Regions from separate parts of the Streptomyces sp. NBC_00457 genome, predicted to be linked through region 2. Evidence: riboswitches for the same ligand, from Rfam matches in the RefSeq annotation. Region 2 holds a riboswitch; each other region holds the start of a gene.
What was found. Region 2 has a riboswitch for cyclic di-AMP ahead of OG828_RS08220 (LysM peptidoglycan-binding domain-containing M23 family metallopeptidase). Riboswitches for the same ligand answer to the same signal wherever they lie in the genome.
Positions count from the first base shown of each region.

Region 1: another riboswitch for cyclic di-AMP. It lies ahead of OG828_RS20145 (C40 family peptidase); the one in region 2 lies ahead of OG828_RS08220 (LysM peptidoglycan-binding domain-containing M23 family metallopeptidase).
Region 3: another riboswitch for cyclic di-AMP. It lies ahead of OG828_RS26465 (M23 family metallopeptidase); the one in region 2 lies ahead of OG828_RS08220 (LysM peptidoglycan-binding domain-containing M23 family metallopeptidase).

Region 1 covers NZ_CP107905.1:4,476,908-4,481,243, forward strand. Annotated here, with positions in the region: gene pcrA (DNA helicase PcrA) at 1-661, opposite strand, end outside; gene OG828_RS20140 (ScyD/ScyE family protein) at 895-1,983, opposite strand; cyclic di-AMP (ydaO/yuaA leader) riboswitch at 2,247-2,417, shown strand; gene OG828_RS20145 (C40 family peptidase) at 2,426-3,589, shown strand; gene OG828_RS20150 (hypothetical protein) at 3,684-4,037, opposite strand.
Region 2 covers NZ_CP107905.1:1,765,448-1,769,783, forward strand. Annotated here, with positions in the region: gene OG828_RS08215 (SGNH/GDSL hydrolase family protein) at 1-705, opposite strand, end outside; gene OG828_RS08220 (LysM peptidoglycan-binding domain-containing M23 family metallopeptidase) at 940-1,911, opposite strand; cyclic di-AMP (ydaO/yuaA leader) riboswitch at 1,914-2,079, opposite strand; gene OG828_RS08225 (alpha-galactosidase) at 2,376-4,336, opposite strand, start outside.
Region 3 covers NZ_CP107905.1:5,801,915-5,806,250, reverse strand. Annotated here, with positions in the region: gene OG828_RS26470 (PrsW family intramembrane metalloprotease) at 1-743, shown strand, start outside; gene OG828_RS26465 (M23 family metallopeptidase) at 1,074-2,117, opposite strand; cyclic di-AMP (ydaO/yuaA leader) riboswitch at 2,129-2,286, opposite strand; gene OG828_RS26460 (hypothetical protein) at 2,511-2,819, opposite strand; gene OG828_RS26455 (hypothetical protein) at 2,941-3,579, opposite strand; tRNA gene OG828_RS26450 (tRNA-Met) at 3,814-3,890, opposite strand; gene OG828_RS26445 (alginate lyase family protein) at 3,946-4,336, opposite strand, start outside.

The DNA.
Region 1 (4,336 bases), 2.7 Mb from region 2:
CCTCCTCGTCGATCAGCTCGTTCTTCAGGTTGCTGATCTTGGCGCTGAAGGACTTGGGTGGGTAGCGCTTGGGATCGAGGTCCAGGTCGCGGCAGACCAGGGCCATCAGGCGCTTGGAGTCGGCGGCGTCGTAGATCGAGAAGGACGAGGTGAAGCCGAGCTTCTTGCTCTCCCGGCGCAGGATGCGCACGCACGCGCTGTGGAAGGTCATCACCCACATCGCGTTCGCGCGTGGGCCGACGAGTTGCTCGACGCGCTCCTTCATCTCGCCGGCGGCCTTGTTGGTGAAGGTGATCGCGAGGATCTGGCCGGGGTGCACCTTGCGCTCGCCGAGCAGGTACGCGATGCGGTGCGTCAGCACGCGCGTCTTGCCGGAGCCTGCGCCGGCCACGATGAGCAGCGGGGAGCCGGAGTGGACGACGGCCGCTCGCTGGTTCTCGTTCAGCCCGTCCAGGAGCGCGGCCGGGTCCACCGCCGGGCGGTGCGCGCCGTCCCGGTAGTACGCGTCCCGGTCCGGCGGCGCGTCGAACTTCCCGCCGAACAGATCGTCCGGAACCGGCTCCGGCACATGCTCGTCCTCGGGCGGCGGCGGGGGTTCCTCCGCGGGGCCCCGCGGGGCCTGGAGGTCCGCCAGAAAGCTGTCATCAAAGAGGCTGCTCATCGCTCTCCGAGTTTAGGGCCTGCCCGATGGCCCAGTCCGTGGGTCGCGGGCCCTGGCACGCACATCTGCCGCACCAGACCCCGCTCGGGTCTGTTGATCAGGAACCGGCGCGAAACCCGAACCGGTCCACCGGACAGACCCTAAGGCGCCCCACTGACAGCCCGCCGCCGCCCTGAGAACATCGCCGAATTCCAAGGCCCAAGGGTCTCAGAGTTGGCGACGCCCCAGTCCGCTCAGAAGCCGAGGATCTTCCAGACCTGGCCGCCCGGCGTCTTGCCCTGTCCCAGATCCGTTCCGTCCCGGTCGGCGACGGACCAGGCCGAGACGTAGACCTTGCTGTCGTGCGGGTCGACGGCCACGCCCGCCGGGAACGGGACCTTCACGTTCGTCCGCTTGCCGTGGGAGACCTTGGTGACGACGCCGGCGAAGAGCTGGCTGACGTACAGGTCGCCCTTGCCGTTGAGGGCGAGCCCGGTGATCGAGCCGAAGCCGGACTTCCAGCCGAGGATCTTGCCGGTCCGGGGGTCGACCTGCCACACGCGCGCGGTGGGCTTCTCGCTCTCGCCGTTGAGCTCGCCGACGTAGAGCTTGCCGTCGGGGCCGAGCGCCAGGGAGGTCGGGACGGACTGGTTCTTGTCGTGGTCCGGGAAGACGGTGAAGGGGCGGGCCCGGCCCGACGGCGAGACCTCGATCAGGTCGTTGCCGGCGGCGTCGGCGACGATCTTGCGGCCGTCGGGGAGGGCGAGGACGGCGTACGGGTTGGACTCCACGGATGCCTTGTGCGGGTTGTGCTTCAGCTCCACGGCCGCGATGTCCGCGGCGATCTTCGCCGTGCCGTGGCTGATCTTCAGCAGCTTGCCGAGCTTGTCCCAGGGCGGGGTCGTGGGCACTCCGGCCTCCGGCGGGGCGAAGGTCTCGACGCCCCAGACCTTGCCGTGCCGCGCGGAGACACCGTCGACGCCGGTCGCGAAGCCGCCGTCAGGGGCGGCGGCCGAGGGCAGCCCCTGCACCACCCTGTAGTGCTTCCACGCGCCCCCGTTCCAGTAGATCTTGGTGACGGCCGACGTGAGGCCGATGCAGGTCTCGCCCTCCGGCCCCTCCCCGATGCACTTCTTGCCGCCGCGGCCCGCCTCGGCGACGTACAGGCGCCCGTGGTCGTACGACAGCTGGCGTGGATTGTCGAGGCCCTTCGCGATCACGCGGACGACGGGTTTGCCGCCGGTGCGGCCGGCCTGATCGGCGCCCGCGCTCGCGGGTGCGATGCCCGCGGTGACGGTGAGTGCGACTCCTGTGGCGATGACGAGTGCGGTGCGGTTCCTCATGGCCGTACTCCCTCTCAGCCGCCACGGCTCCCGACCGTGGCTGGCTGGAAGCTACCGCCCCGAAGCGGGCGGACGACGTCACTCCGGACAAAATACGAGCAACGCACCGCAGACCCTTCCGTATTGACCACGGCGAGCGACGCCCTGGGCTAAGGTCACGAAAATGTATCGGGCATTTCGCCCATCAACCTTCACAGAGGCCACACGAGTTGGTTAGCGTTCCTCCAGGCCGCACGACCCCTACCGGCGAACGTCGCCGGGCCGTACGGCCTCCGCCGAGTCCGGCACGCCCACGGGGCAGTCCGGAGCCGGGGACCCACCGAACTTGGGGTGAATCGGCCGGACTTCCCTTCGGGAAGCGGTCGTAGGGCAACCCTTCCGAACCACCCGCCCGAACCCGACAGCTAACTCGGTAGGCGGACGATGGAAGGAGTCGCCTCCCTTGGCGTCGCACCGCAAGTCGCGTCCTTCGGGTTCGCGCGTCGCAGGCATACGGACCCCCGCCCTCGCCACCGCGGCCCTCACCTCCGTAGCCCTGCTGTCCCAGTCGGCCAACGCCGCCCCCGCGGCCGACGACAAGCCGAGTCTCGAAGAGGTCGAGAAGAAGGTCGGCGATCTCTACCGCCAGGCCGAGTCGGCGACCGAGAAGTACAACTCGGCGAAAGAGAAGACCACCAAGCAGCGCAAGCGTGTCGACACCCTCCTCGACGATGTGGCGCAGCGCACGCAGAAGCTCAACGAGGCGCGCGAGGAACTGGGTTCCTTCGCCTCGGCCCAGTACCGCACCGGCGCCTCCGCCCCCGACACGGCGACCTTCCTGCTCGCGGACACCCCGCAGGACTACTTCGACCAGACCCAGCTGATGGACCGGATGACCGGCCGTCAGAAGGAGGCGGTCGACGACTTCGTCACGCAGCAGTCCGCGACGATGGAGAAGCGCCGGGAAGCCACCGCGAGCCTCGAGACGCTCACCGAGTCGCAGGGCGACCTGAAGGCCGCCAAGACGACCGTCCAGCAGAAGCTGGCCGACGCGCGCGAACTGCTGTCGAAGCTGACCGCCGAGGAGAAGGCGCGGCTCGCCGAGATCGAGCGGCAGAAGCAGCAGGAGGCCGAGCGCAAGGCCGCGGAGCTCGCCAGGCAGCAGGCCGCGGCGGAGGCGGCGGCCCAGGAGGCGGCGCAGCAGCGGCAGGAGACCGGCACCGGCACGTCGGAGTCCTCCGACACCTCCGTGGCCGACTCCTCGTACGCCACCAAGGCCGAGAAGGTCCTCGCCTTCGCCCGCTCCACGATCGGCAAGCCGTACGTCTGGGGCGCCACCGGCCCGGACTCCTACGACTGCTCCGGCCTCACCCAGGCCGCCTGGAACGCCGCCGGCATCTCCCTCCCGCGCACCACCTGGGACCAGGTGAACGCCGGCACGACCGTCTCCCTTTCCGCCGCCCAACCCGGCGACCTGGTCTTCTTCTACGACGACATCAGCCACGTCGGCATCTACATCGGCAACGGCATGATGATCCACGCACCGAAGCCGGGCGCCTATGTGCGCGAGGAGTCGATCTTCTACGACGGTGAGTCGTCGATCCACAGCGTGGTACGGCCGGCCTGAGGAAGCGTCTTCCCGTTGGGGTTGACGGCGGCGGGGACCGAGGCGATCGCTCTCGCGCGGGCCGCCGTCATCTCCGCCGCCGCACCTCAGGACCTCAGGTCCACAGCACCGCGATGAAGACGTTCGCCGTGGTCAGCAGTCCGACCAGGCCGAACAGCGGCTTCTCCACCTTCTCGTCGTCGCGCTTCACATAGACGAGCCCGAGGATCACGACCAGCAGCGCCAGCTTCACACCGATCTTGATGTTGTTGACGGACTGGTCGTCGGCCTGGTTGAGGCCGACCAGGATCATGCCGGTGACCAGCATGGTCAGCGCGCCGTGCAGCATCGCGGGGACGAAGCGGGCGGTGCCCTGCCCCATCGCCTTCAGCTGGGTGAAGAAGCCGCCGAGCAGGGCGGCGATGCCGATGATGTGCAGGCCGACGAAGAGATGGATGAGTACGTCCATGAGGCCGGAGCCTAATCAGAGGCGGTCGGGGCACATGACACCGGCCTGTGGCAGCGACACCCCGGCCCGGCTTGGCGCGGAGGTTGCATATATGCGGCCCATAGCAGCCCGTCATCCGCAGGAGTCCCGGAATCCTCACTTCGGTCACCACACTGCGTGAAGTCGACGGCCCAGGAACGGGATCACGATCGCTTACGGTCACCGCGCGGTCCGCTCACGTCAGTTCCGCGCAAGGCGTTACCCGTCCGACACACCCGGGTTTAGCGTCCTCCTCCAGGTGACCGGCTCCCCACCGCCGC
Region 2 (4,336 bases):
CCCGCGCAACCGCCGCCCGATCCACGGCACCAGATACTCGCGCGCCCAGTGGACGTCGTCCCGCCGCACCTCGAGGGTGCCGCGCGGCGGCAGCGGGGGCCAGGGCTGCTCGGGGTCGGCCGGGATCTCCAGGCCGAGGACCTGGCCGGCGCGCAGCGCCACGCGCGTGTGCCCCTCGGCCGAGAGGTGGAGCCGGTCGCCGTCCCAGGCCCGCCGGTCCTGAATGGCCTTCAGGGACCACAGGTCGAGCACCGGGCAGCCGTACCGGTCGGCGATGGCCCGGACATGTCCGTTGTAGGTGGCGATCTTGCCGCGCAGATGCTTCAGCACCGGGACGCGCCGGGTGTCGAAGCCGGTCGTCACCATGACGGTGCCGACGGCCGAGGTGAGTTGCACGATCGCCCGCTCGAAGCGCTCGGCGACCTCGTCGGGGTCGGTTCCGGGCCGGAGGATGTCGTTGCCGCCCGCGCAGAACGAGACCAGGTCCGGGGCGAGTCGGACGGCCCGGGGGAGTTGGTCGGCCACGATCTGGTCGAGGAGTTTGCCGCGCACGGCAAGGTTGGTGTACTCGAAGTCGCCCTCCGGCCGCCGGTCCGCGAGCAGTACCGCGAATCGGTCGGCCCAGCCGACGAACGCCCCGTCGGGGCCGGGGTCGCCGACGCCCTCGGTGAAGCTGTCCCCCAGCGCCACGTACGACCCGATCACTGATCTGATGTCATTCTTCGAATCGTCTGCCACATCGGCCCATGATTCACCTTCCGATGTGAGCTACGCGACCGTAGGAAGGGGTTGACGGACGGTGAGATAAGCCACTCCTAAAGTGTTCGCCAATTCAGGAATACGTCCCGACCGGGATTCCCGCACGGCCGACACCGAAGGCCGGACCCGGGGATCGGGGTCCGGCCTTCGGTGGCGTGGGGGCGGCTTAGGCGCCGGGTGTCAGCCGACGGAGACGCCCTTCGAGCGGAGGTAGGCGACGGGGTCGACGTCCGAGCCGTAGTCCGGGGTCGTGCGGATCTCGAAGTGCAGGTGCGGTCCGGTCGAGTTGCCGGTCGAGCCGGAGAGGCCTATCTGCTGGCCCGCGGCCACGCTCTGGCCGCTGGAGACGGAGAGCGAGGACAGGTGGGCGTACTGCGCGTAGTGGCCGTCGGCCAGCTTGATGACGACCTCGTTGCCGTACGCGCCGCCCCAGCCCGCGGAGACGACCGTGCCCGCGCCGACGGCCTTGAGCGGAGTGCCGGTCGGGGCGGCGAAGTCGACGCCGGTGTGGTAGCCGCTGGACCACATGCTGCCCGACATGCGGTACGGGGTACCGATACTGGCACCGGCCACGGGGAGGGAGAAGCCGCTAGCCGTGCTCGTGGTGTCGGAGGACTGGGTGGTCGCCGTGTTCGAGGACGACTTCGACGAACCAGAAGAAGACGCACCAGAAGCAGATGAATCAGAAGAACCGGACGACTTCGGCGAAGAAGCGGATGATGAAGGCGAATCAGACGAAGAGGACGACGACTTGGAAGAACCGGTCGTGGCCTTCTTGCCGATCGAGAGCTTCAGGCCGGGGTGGATCAGCGCCGGGTCGGAGCCGACGGCCTCCCGGTTGTCCGCATAGAGCTTCTTCCAGCCACCGCTGACATTCTGCTCGTCGGCGATCTTGGAGAGGTAGTCACCGGCCCTCACCGAATAGGTCCGCACACCCGAACTCTTCGCGGCGGCGGTCTTCTCGGCGGCCTTCTTTTCAGTCTGCGGAACCGACTGAACAGCCTTTTCCGAAACCGACTTTGCGGGAGCGGCGTGCGCTCCGGTGGCCCCCAGGAGCGGGAGGGCGAGCGCGGCGCCACCGGTTCCGGCGACGGCGATCGAGCGAGTGAAGCGCTGACTCTTGGGACGGCGGTGCTTACCCTTCGCGGGCATGACGAATTCCTCTCCGGCGCCTACGAGGTGAGCTGTCGGGTGCGGACTGGAGATGTCCGGCCGCGCGGTGGCGACTTAACCCCTAGCCGTTCCGGAGACCGGAACAGGCGTTGTACCAGTGGGTCCCCCGCTCCTGCCGTTCACGGGTGAGTTGAGCGGTCTCCGGGCGGCGGCAGGATTGGGCGTCCGTCCGGATTGGTGGCGAACGTAAGCGACCAAGACGCAAAGGGACAAGCAAGAGGTTCCATGGTTGTGCGTTTCTCTTGATCCCTTGTGAGAAAACCCAGTCACCCTCCGTGAATTCCGCCCCTGTCGGCGGATTCAATCCCCTGGAAAAACACGTGAATTACGTGAACATGACGGACAACGCTCGGTCACGAATATGACGCTGCTCACGCAGCTTCACCCCAGGAGGCTTTATTCCAGACCGAGTTGGAATGAAGATCCTAATTCGGACAGATCACTCAGATGCGACGCAGGCGGAGAACTGTCGCATCGAGGTCACCACGCAGCCCCGTGCGCAACCCGTGATGCAGCAAAACCGCACCCCGGTGAACTTCGCCCGTTTCGCGGCATTCATACGACGCTGTCGGGTCGAGGCCGCGCAGCCGCAGCGCCGGAACGGGCTCGCCGTAACGCTGCGCCTCGAGCCAGGCGAGGACGACGGTCTCGTCGCCGAGCACGTACTGCACCGCACTCAGCCCGCCCTGCGGCGGCCGCAGCCGGTACAGGTCGCCGCGCTGCACGAGGGGCCGGATCTCCTTGTACAGACCCACCCAGTTCCGGGCCTCGGCCAGCTCGTCGTCCGTCCACTCGGTGAGGTCACCGCCGACCCCGAGCACCCCGGCCATGGCGCTCACGAACCGGAAGCGCAGCGAGCTGACCCGGCCGTTGAGCATGGCGTTCGGGCTGTCGGTGACCCAGGCCGCCATCACGCGCGCGGGGTGGACCTGGCTGAAGCCGTGCTGGATGGCGAGCCGGTCGAGCGGGTCGGTGTTGTCCGAGGTCCACACCTGATCCGTACGGCTCATGATCCCGAGGTCGATCCGGCCGCCGCCGCCCGAGCAGGACTCGAAGGCGACGCCGGGGTGCGCGTCCCGCAGGCGGTCCAACAGGCCGTACAGCGCACGCACATGGTCGACCCACAACCGCTGCGGATACGCCTCTCCCGGCCAGCCCGCATCGGTGAAGCAGCGATTGAAGTCCCACTTCACATAGTCGATCGGGGCACTGGAGAGGAGCATGTCGAGCCGCTCCCAGAGGTACTCCTGAACGTCCTCGCGGGCGAGGTTCAGTACGAGCTGATTGCGGAATTCCGTCCGCTTGCGCCCGGTTTGATGCTGCACCCATTCAGGGTGGGCGCGATACAGATCGCTGTCCGGATTGACCATTTCGGGCTCGACCCAGATACCGAATTGCATACCGAGACCGTGCACGTGGTCCGCGAGCGGCTTGAGCCCGCCGGGGAAGCGGTCGGGGTTGGGTGTCCAGTCGCCGAGCCCGGCCCGGTCGCTGGTCCGCGCCCCGAACCAGCCGTCGTCGACCACGAACAGCTCCACGCCCATGTCCGCGGCCCGCCGCGCCAGCGCCCGCTGCTGCTCCTCGGAGATCTCGAACTCGGTGGCCTCCCAGGAGTTGAAGAGCACCGGCCGGTCCTCGCTCGCGTCCGGAATGACATACGTCCGCTGGTACGCGTGCCAGGCGCGGCTCGCCCCGCCGTAGCCGCCGTCGCTCCACAGGCCGGCGAAGACGGGCGTCGTGAACGACTCGCCCGCCGCCAGTCGCAGCAGGCCCGAGTCGTCGTGTCCGGCGCCGCCGGTAATCTGCACGCGCGCGTCGGCGAGTTGGGCCACGGCGATCCGCCAGGACCCGGACCAGCCGAGCGCACAGCCGTAGACCTCGCCGCGCTCCTCGGTCGCGTCGGTGTCCAGCGCCACCCAGGGCAGATGCTGATGTCCGGTATGTCCGCGGCGGCTGCCGATGACCTTCTCACCGTAGGTGAGGTCGGAGCGCACGAGCCGGGACTCCGCGGCCCAGCGGCCGTGCAACTGGGAGAGCCGCCAGCCGTCGCGCTCGGGCAGGGTCCAGGTCGCCGAGTCGGCCCGCAGCAGCTCGAGCTCCGGCCCTTCGTTGCCGAGGGTCACCCAGCGCTCCACGACGTCGTCGCGCATCCGGTAGTGCAACGTGACGGCCAGGCCACCGTCGCGGAACCGCAGCCGCAGCGCGTCGCCCTCGGCCTCGTACGCCTCGAAGCGCCACTCGGTGCCGCGCCGCTCCTCGGTGCGTACGGAGAGGGCGGGCCGGGCGAAGCGGGGGCCGCCCTCGACGGGGTACTCCTCGCGTCCGTCGAGCGGGGCCTCGAAGGGCCGGTAGTCCGGCAGCGGACGGACGGCGAGGGCCTCGGCGTCGGCGAGCGTGATCCGCG
Region 3 (4,336 bases), 4.0 Mb from region 2:
ACCTCGGTACGGCCTTCGGGACCGACCAGCTCACCGGCGACCGCGGCATCGCCTCCGTGACCGCGGCGACCTTCTTCGTGCGCATCATCATGTCGCCGTTCGCCCACCCGCTCTTCACCGTCCTCACCGGCATCGGCTTCGGTGTCGCCGCGCTCTCGGCGGACCGGCAGCATGTCCGGCGCGTGCTCGTGCCGTTGTCCGGGCTGCTGCTGGCGATGGGCATGCACGCGATGTGGAACGGCTCGTCGAGCTTCGGCGAGTACGGGTTCTTCGCTGTGTACGCCGTCTTCATGGTGCCCGCGTTCGGGCTGCTGACCTGGCTGGTGATCTGGACGCGGCAGCGGGAGCTGAGGACCGTACGGGCCGAGCTGCCGGCGTATGTCGCCGCGGGCTGGATGGGGCCGGCCGCGCCCTTTGTGCTGGGGTCGATGCGGGCGCGGCGACTGGCCCGGGAGCACGCCCGGCGTCACTTCGGCAAGTCGGCGGGGCGGGCGGTGGCGCAGTACGAGGCGTACGCGACGTCGCTGGCGTTTCTGCGGCATCGGGGGCGGCGGGGGCGGGCCGGGGCCGACTTCGTCGTACGGGAGCGGGAGTTGCTGCGTGAGCTGTGGCAGCGGCGGGGGGTTGCTGGGCCGGCGCTGGAGCATGCGGCGCGGGTGGCTGCGCCGCCTTTGCCGGTGTACGGGGCGTATGGGAATGCGGTGCCGTATCCGTATCCGGCGTACAACCCGTATCGGACCTAGCCGGCGTTGCGAGTGGCCCGGCGTGGGGGCTGGGCGGGGGTGGGTCACGCAGCCCGGCGCTGACGGGGCGCCGCCTGCGCCCACCCGTGCCGCCCTAGGCGGCACGAATGCCCGCAGCTTGGCAGGACGACGACGCAGCGCCGCCTGCCGGGTGGGCGCCGACCCTGCGGCACGAATGCTCGCAGCTTGACTGGACGACGACGCAGCGCCGCCTGCCGGGTGGGCACCGCCCCAGGCCGCGCGAATGCCCGCGGCCGAGACCGCCCATGCGAATGCCCGCAGCCCAGACGGCGGCGGGCGGTCCGACAGCCCCCGCCGCAGAGCCCTACCTCAGGGGTTCAGCCCCTTGCTTCGCAGCCAGGCCATCGGGTCGATGCCGCCGCTGTCGGAGCTGCCGGTGTGGACCTCGAGGTGGAGGTGGGCGCCGGTGACGTTGCCGGTGGCGCCGACGCGGCCGATGACGTCGCCGGTGGCTACCTTCTGGCCGACGCTGACGCTGATCGAGGACTGGTGGGCGTACCAGAGCTCGGTGCCGTCGTCGAGGGTGAGGACGGTCTTGTAGCCGTAGGAGCCGTCCCAGCCGGCCTCGGTGATCGTGCCGCTGTGGATGGCCTTGATGAGCGTGCCGGTGGGGGCGGCGAAGTCGAGGCCGGTGTGGTAGCCGGAGGACCAGAGGGAACCGGCCTGACCGAAGGTCGAGGTGATGGTGTACGAGGAGGTCGGCAGCGCGAACTGCTTGGCCAGCTGGGCGAGCCGCTCGGCCTCCGCCTTGGCCGCGGCCTCCTCCTCCGCCTTCTTCTTCGCGGCGGCGGCCTTGGCCTTGGCCTCCTGCTCCGCCTTGGCGGCCGCTTCGGCGGCCTCCTTCTGCGCGGCGGCCTGCACGGCCTGCGCGGCCTTGCTGTCGACCTGGTCCTGCTGCCGCTCGGCCTGGGCGAGGATCCGGGAGCGCAGCGTCTCACCGGCGTCGGCGGCGGACTGCTCGCTCTCGGTGGAGGCCACGCTGACAGTGCTGAGCGCGGTCGCGGTGTCCGCCGAGTCCTCGGCGGCGTCGTCCGAGATGATCGAGCCCACGGACGGCAGGTCGGGCAGGGAGATGGACACCGGCGGCTTGCCGGTGTTGGCGCTGGCCATACCGCCCGCGCCGACGGCGGCTATGACGCCGACGCCGAGAACCGTGGAGCTACGGGCGAATGCACCGTTGCGCTGCTTGCTGACGCGGTGCCGGCCACGTATGGGACGAATGGACTCCTCGGTGGGGTTCCACTCCTCCAGCGGGCCCTCGTCGTCGGTGCGGAAGCCGCTGTACACAAAGGTGTCGGGCTCGCGCTGACTCGGCACGAAGGGGGCCTCGGGGGCAGGCCGGTTGGACGCCACGTAGGCGTACTCCTTTCCTTCCTTCTCGCCTACCGGGTTAGCTGACGGGTTCGGAGCAGGAAGGTCTCCTACGCGCGTATACCCTCCGTGCTTCCACGGTGGCATCCGCGCGATTCACCCCAAGGTGGTGGTTCCCCGGTTCCCTTGCGGAATTCGGCGCGTGCGCACGGAGCCGACTCTTGTGACGGCTGGGACGACCGCGCTGCGTTATCGAACGTTAATAGACGCGGGGGCCGGATTCCAAGCGGTTCCGCTTGATCGTTAACGTTTTTGCGCAGGACGTACAGGCCATGACCGGTGAAAATCGGGCGAGTTGACCACGCCGCGGCAGCAACTCAGCAGTCACATCAGTTCTGACGTTGCGTCAGTTGTTACCGGAACGAGGCCGTCCACTCACGCGGGGTGACGACGATCGAGCCCGCGGCGCGCGCGCTCGACGATCTCGTCCTCCGTGAGCGGCACATCGTGGTGACTGAGGCAGATAGGCACCTCGGTCTTGCTGAAGCCGGTCCCCTCGGTCGCGGCGTTGAACTGGCCGCTCCGAAGACCACCGAGGTTGTCGAGGGTCGCGTTGCGCGCCTCCGCCATGGTCTCGACGGCGTTGATCTGAGCGGGAACGGTAAGGCGGCCGATGAACTGGTTCACCGTGTTGCCCAGCGCCTGATTGTGGATCCCCCTGGGCGTCTGCGAGGCGAGGACCATCCCGAGTCCGTATTGAGGACCATCCCGAGTCCGTATTTCCGTATCTGGCGGATGAGTTCGACCGTGCTCTCCGTACTCGGATTCGCCGCACCGGACGGCACGAAGTTCTGCGCCTCGTCCATCACCAGCAGCCCGCCCAGCGCACGGTCGCCGACCGGGTGCGCCCGGAACCACGAGAACAAGGTCGCCTGGAGGCGGCTGACGAACTGGGCCGGTCCGTCGCCGGACAGGCCGAGGAGGTGGTGGCCAGGTTCACGATGCCCCGGTCCACGCCGATCCAGCCGACCGGCTCGTACTCCTCGGGATCCGGAATGTCGCAGGTGGCGATCAGGAACCACTTCCCGCCACGCCGGACGAGATCGCTCTCGCCCCTGCGGCAGGCCACAAGGATCTTGAGCTGGTCGGGCGAACAGGCGAAGCGGATACCCCTCATCCGCCCGTCCACGGTCCAGATGGAGACGGTGCGTGCGTCGTACTGCCAGGACAGGCAACGGTCGTCGAACGGCTGGGCCGCCTCCGGGCGGAAGAACATCGGAGTACTGACAGCCTTGCGGTGCCGCCTGGAGGTGGGCGGGCCGAGGTTCCCGGCCCGCAGGTTGGCCTTCAGAGTCGTGTACACCTCTTTCTGCAGGCGGTTGCGGTCCTTGAGGTTCTTGGCGAAGGCAACCTGCGAGGCGTATGTGGCTGCCCGGTTGCAGGCATGCAGGGTCGCCTGAAGGGCCGACGCCTGCTCGGGCGTTGGCAGCAGTTTCACCGCCATTCGCACGACGATCACCACAACCGGTGACATGTAGGGCAGTTGTTCGCATTCCCCGGCTCCGCCGGACAGCCGTGTGAACGCCCCGCGCCGGGCAGCAAGCAGAGCCTCAGGAGGGGACCCTCCCCAGCGTGAACCTCGGGGCATCCTCGCCAGAATCAGGCGGACCTTTGGACAGTCCCGAACACAGCAAGAGGCTCTTCGGACAAATCCGAAGAGCCTCTTGAACTGCATTTTTGGTAGCGGGGACAGGATTTGAACCTGCGACCTCTGGGTTATGAGCCCAGCGAGCTACCGAGCTGCTCCACCCCGCGTCGTTGTGTTCACTAGTCTACGCCATCCGCGGGACACCCATGACCACACGTTGATTCACCCTGCGGGTTTGCGCGCGTGGGTGAGCGTCTCCCAGGCGACGAAGAGCCCGTCGGTACCGGCCGGGCGGGTGCGCTCGGCGAGTGTGCGGGCGGCGGGGACGGTGACGTGAAGCCGGTCTTCCAGATGGTTCAGTACGACTTCCAGGTCGGGGCCCATGGTTCTGGAGACCTTGCCGCCGCACAGCCAGGCAGGCGCGGGCTCGCCCAGCTGGTGCCGGGCGTGGAGGGACAGGGCGGCCTTGAGCCGGTCCTTGACCTCGCCGTACAGGTCGACGCCCTGGTGCCAGGCCGTCTCGGCGATGTGGGCGGTGGCGGCGAGGGAGTGGCCGACGTGCTCGAAGTCACGGCAGGTCTCCTGGGTGACGCCGTCCTTGTACGTCGACTGC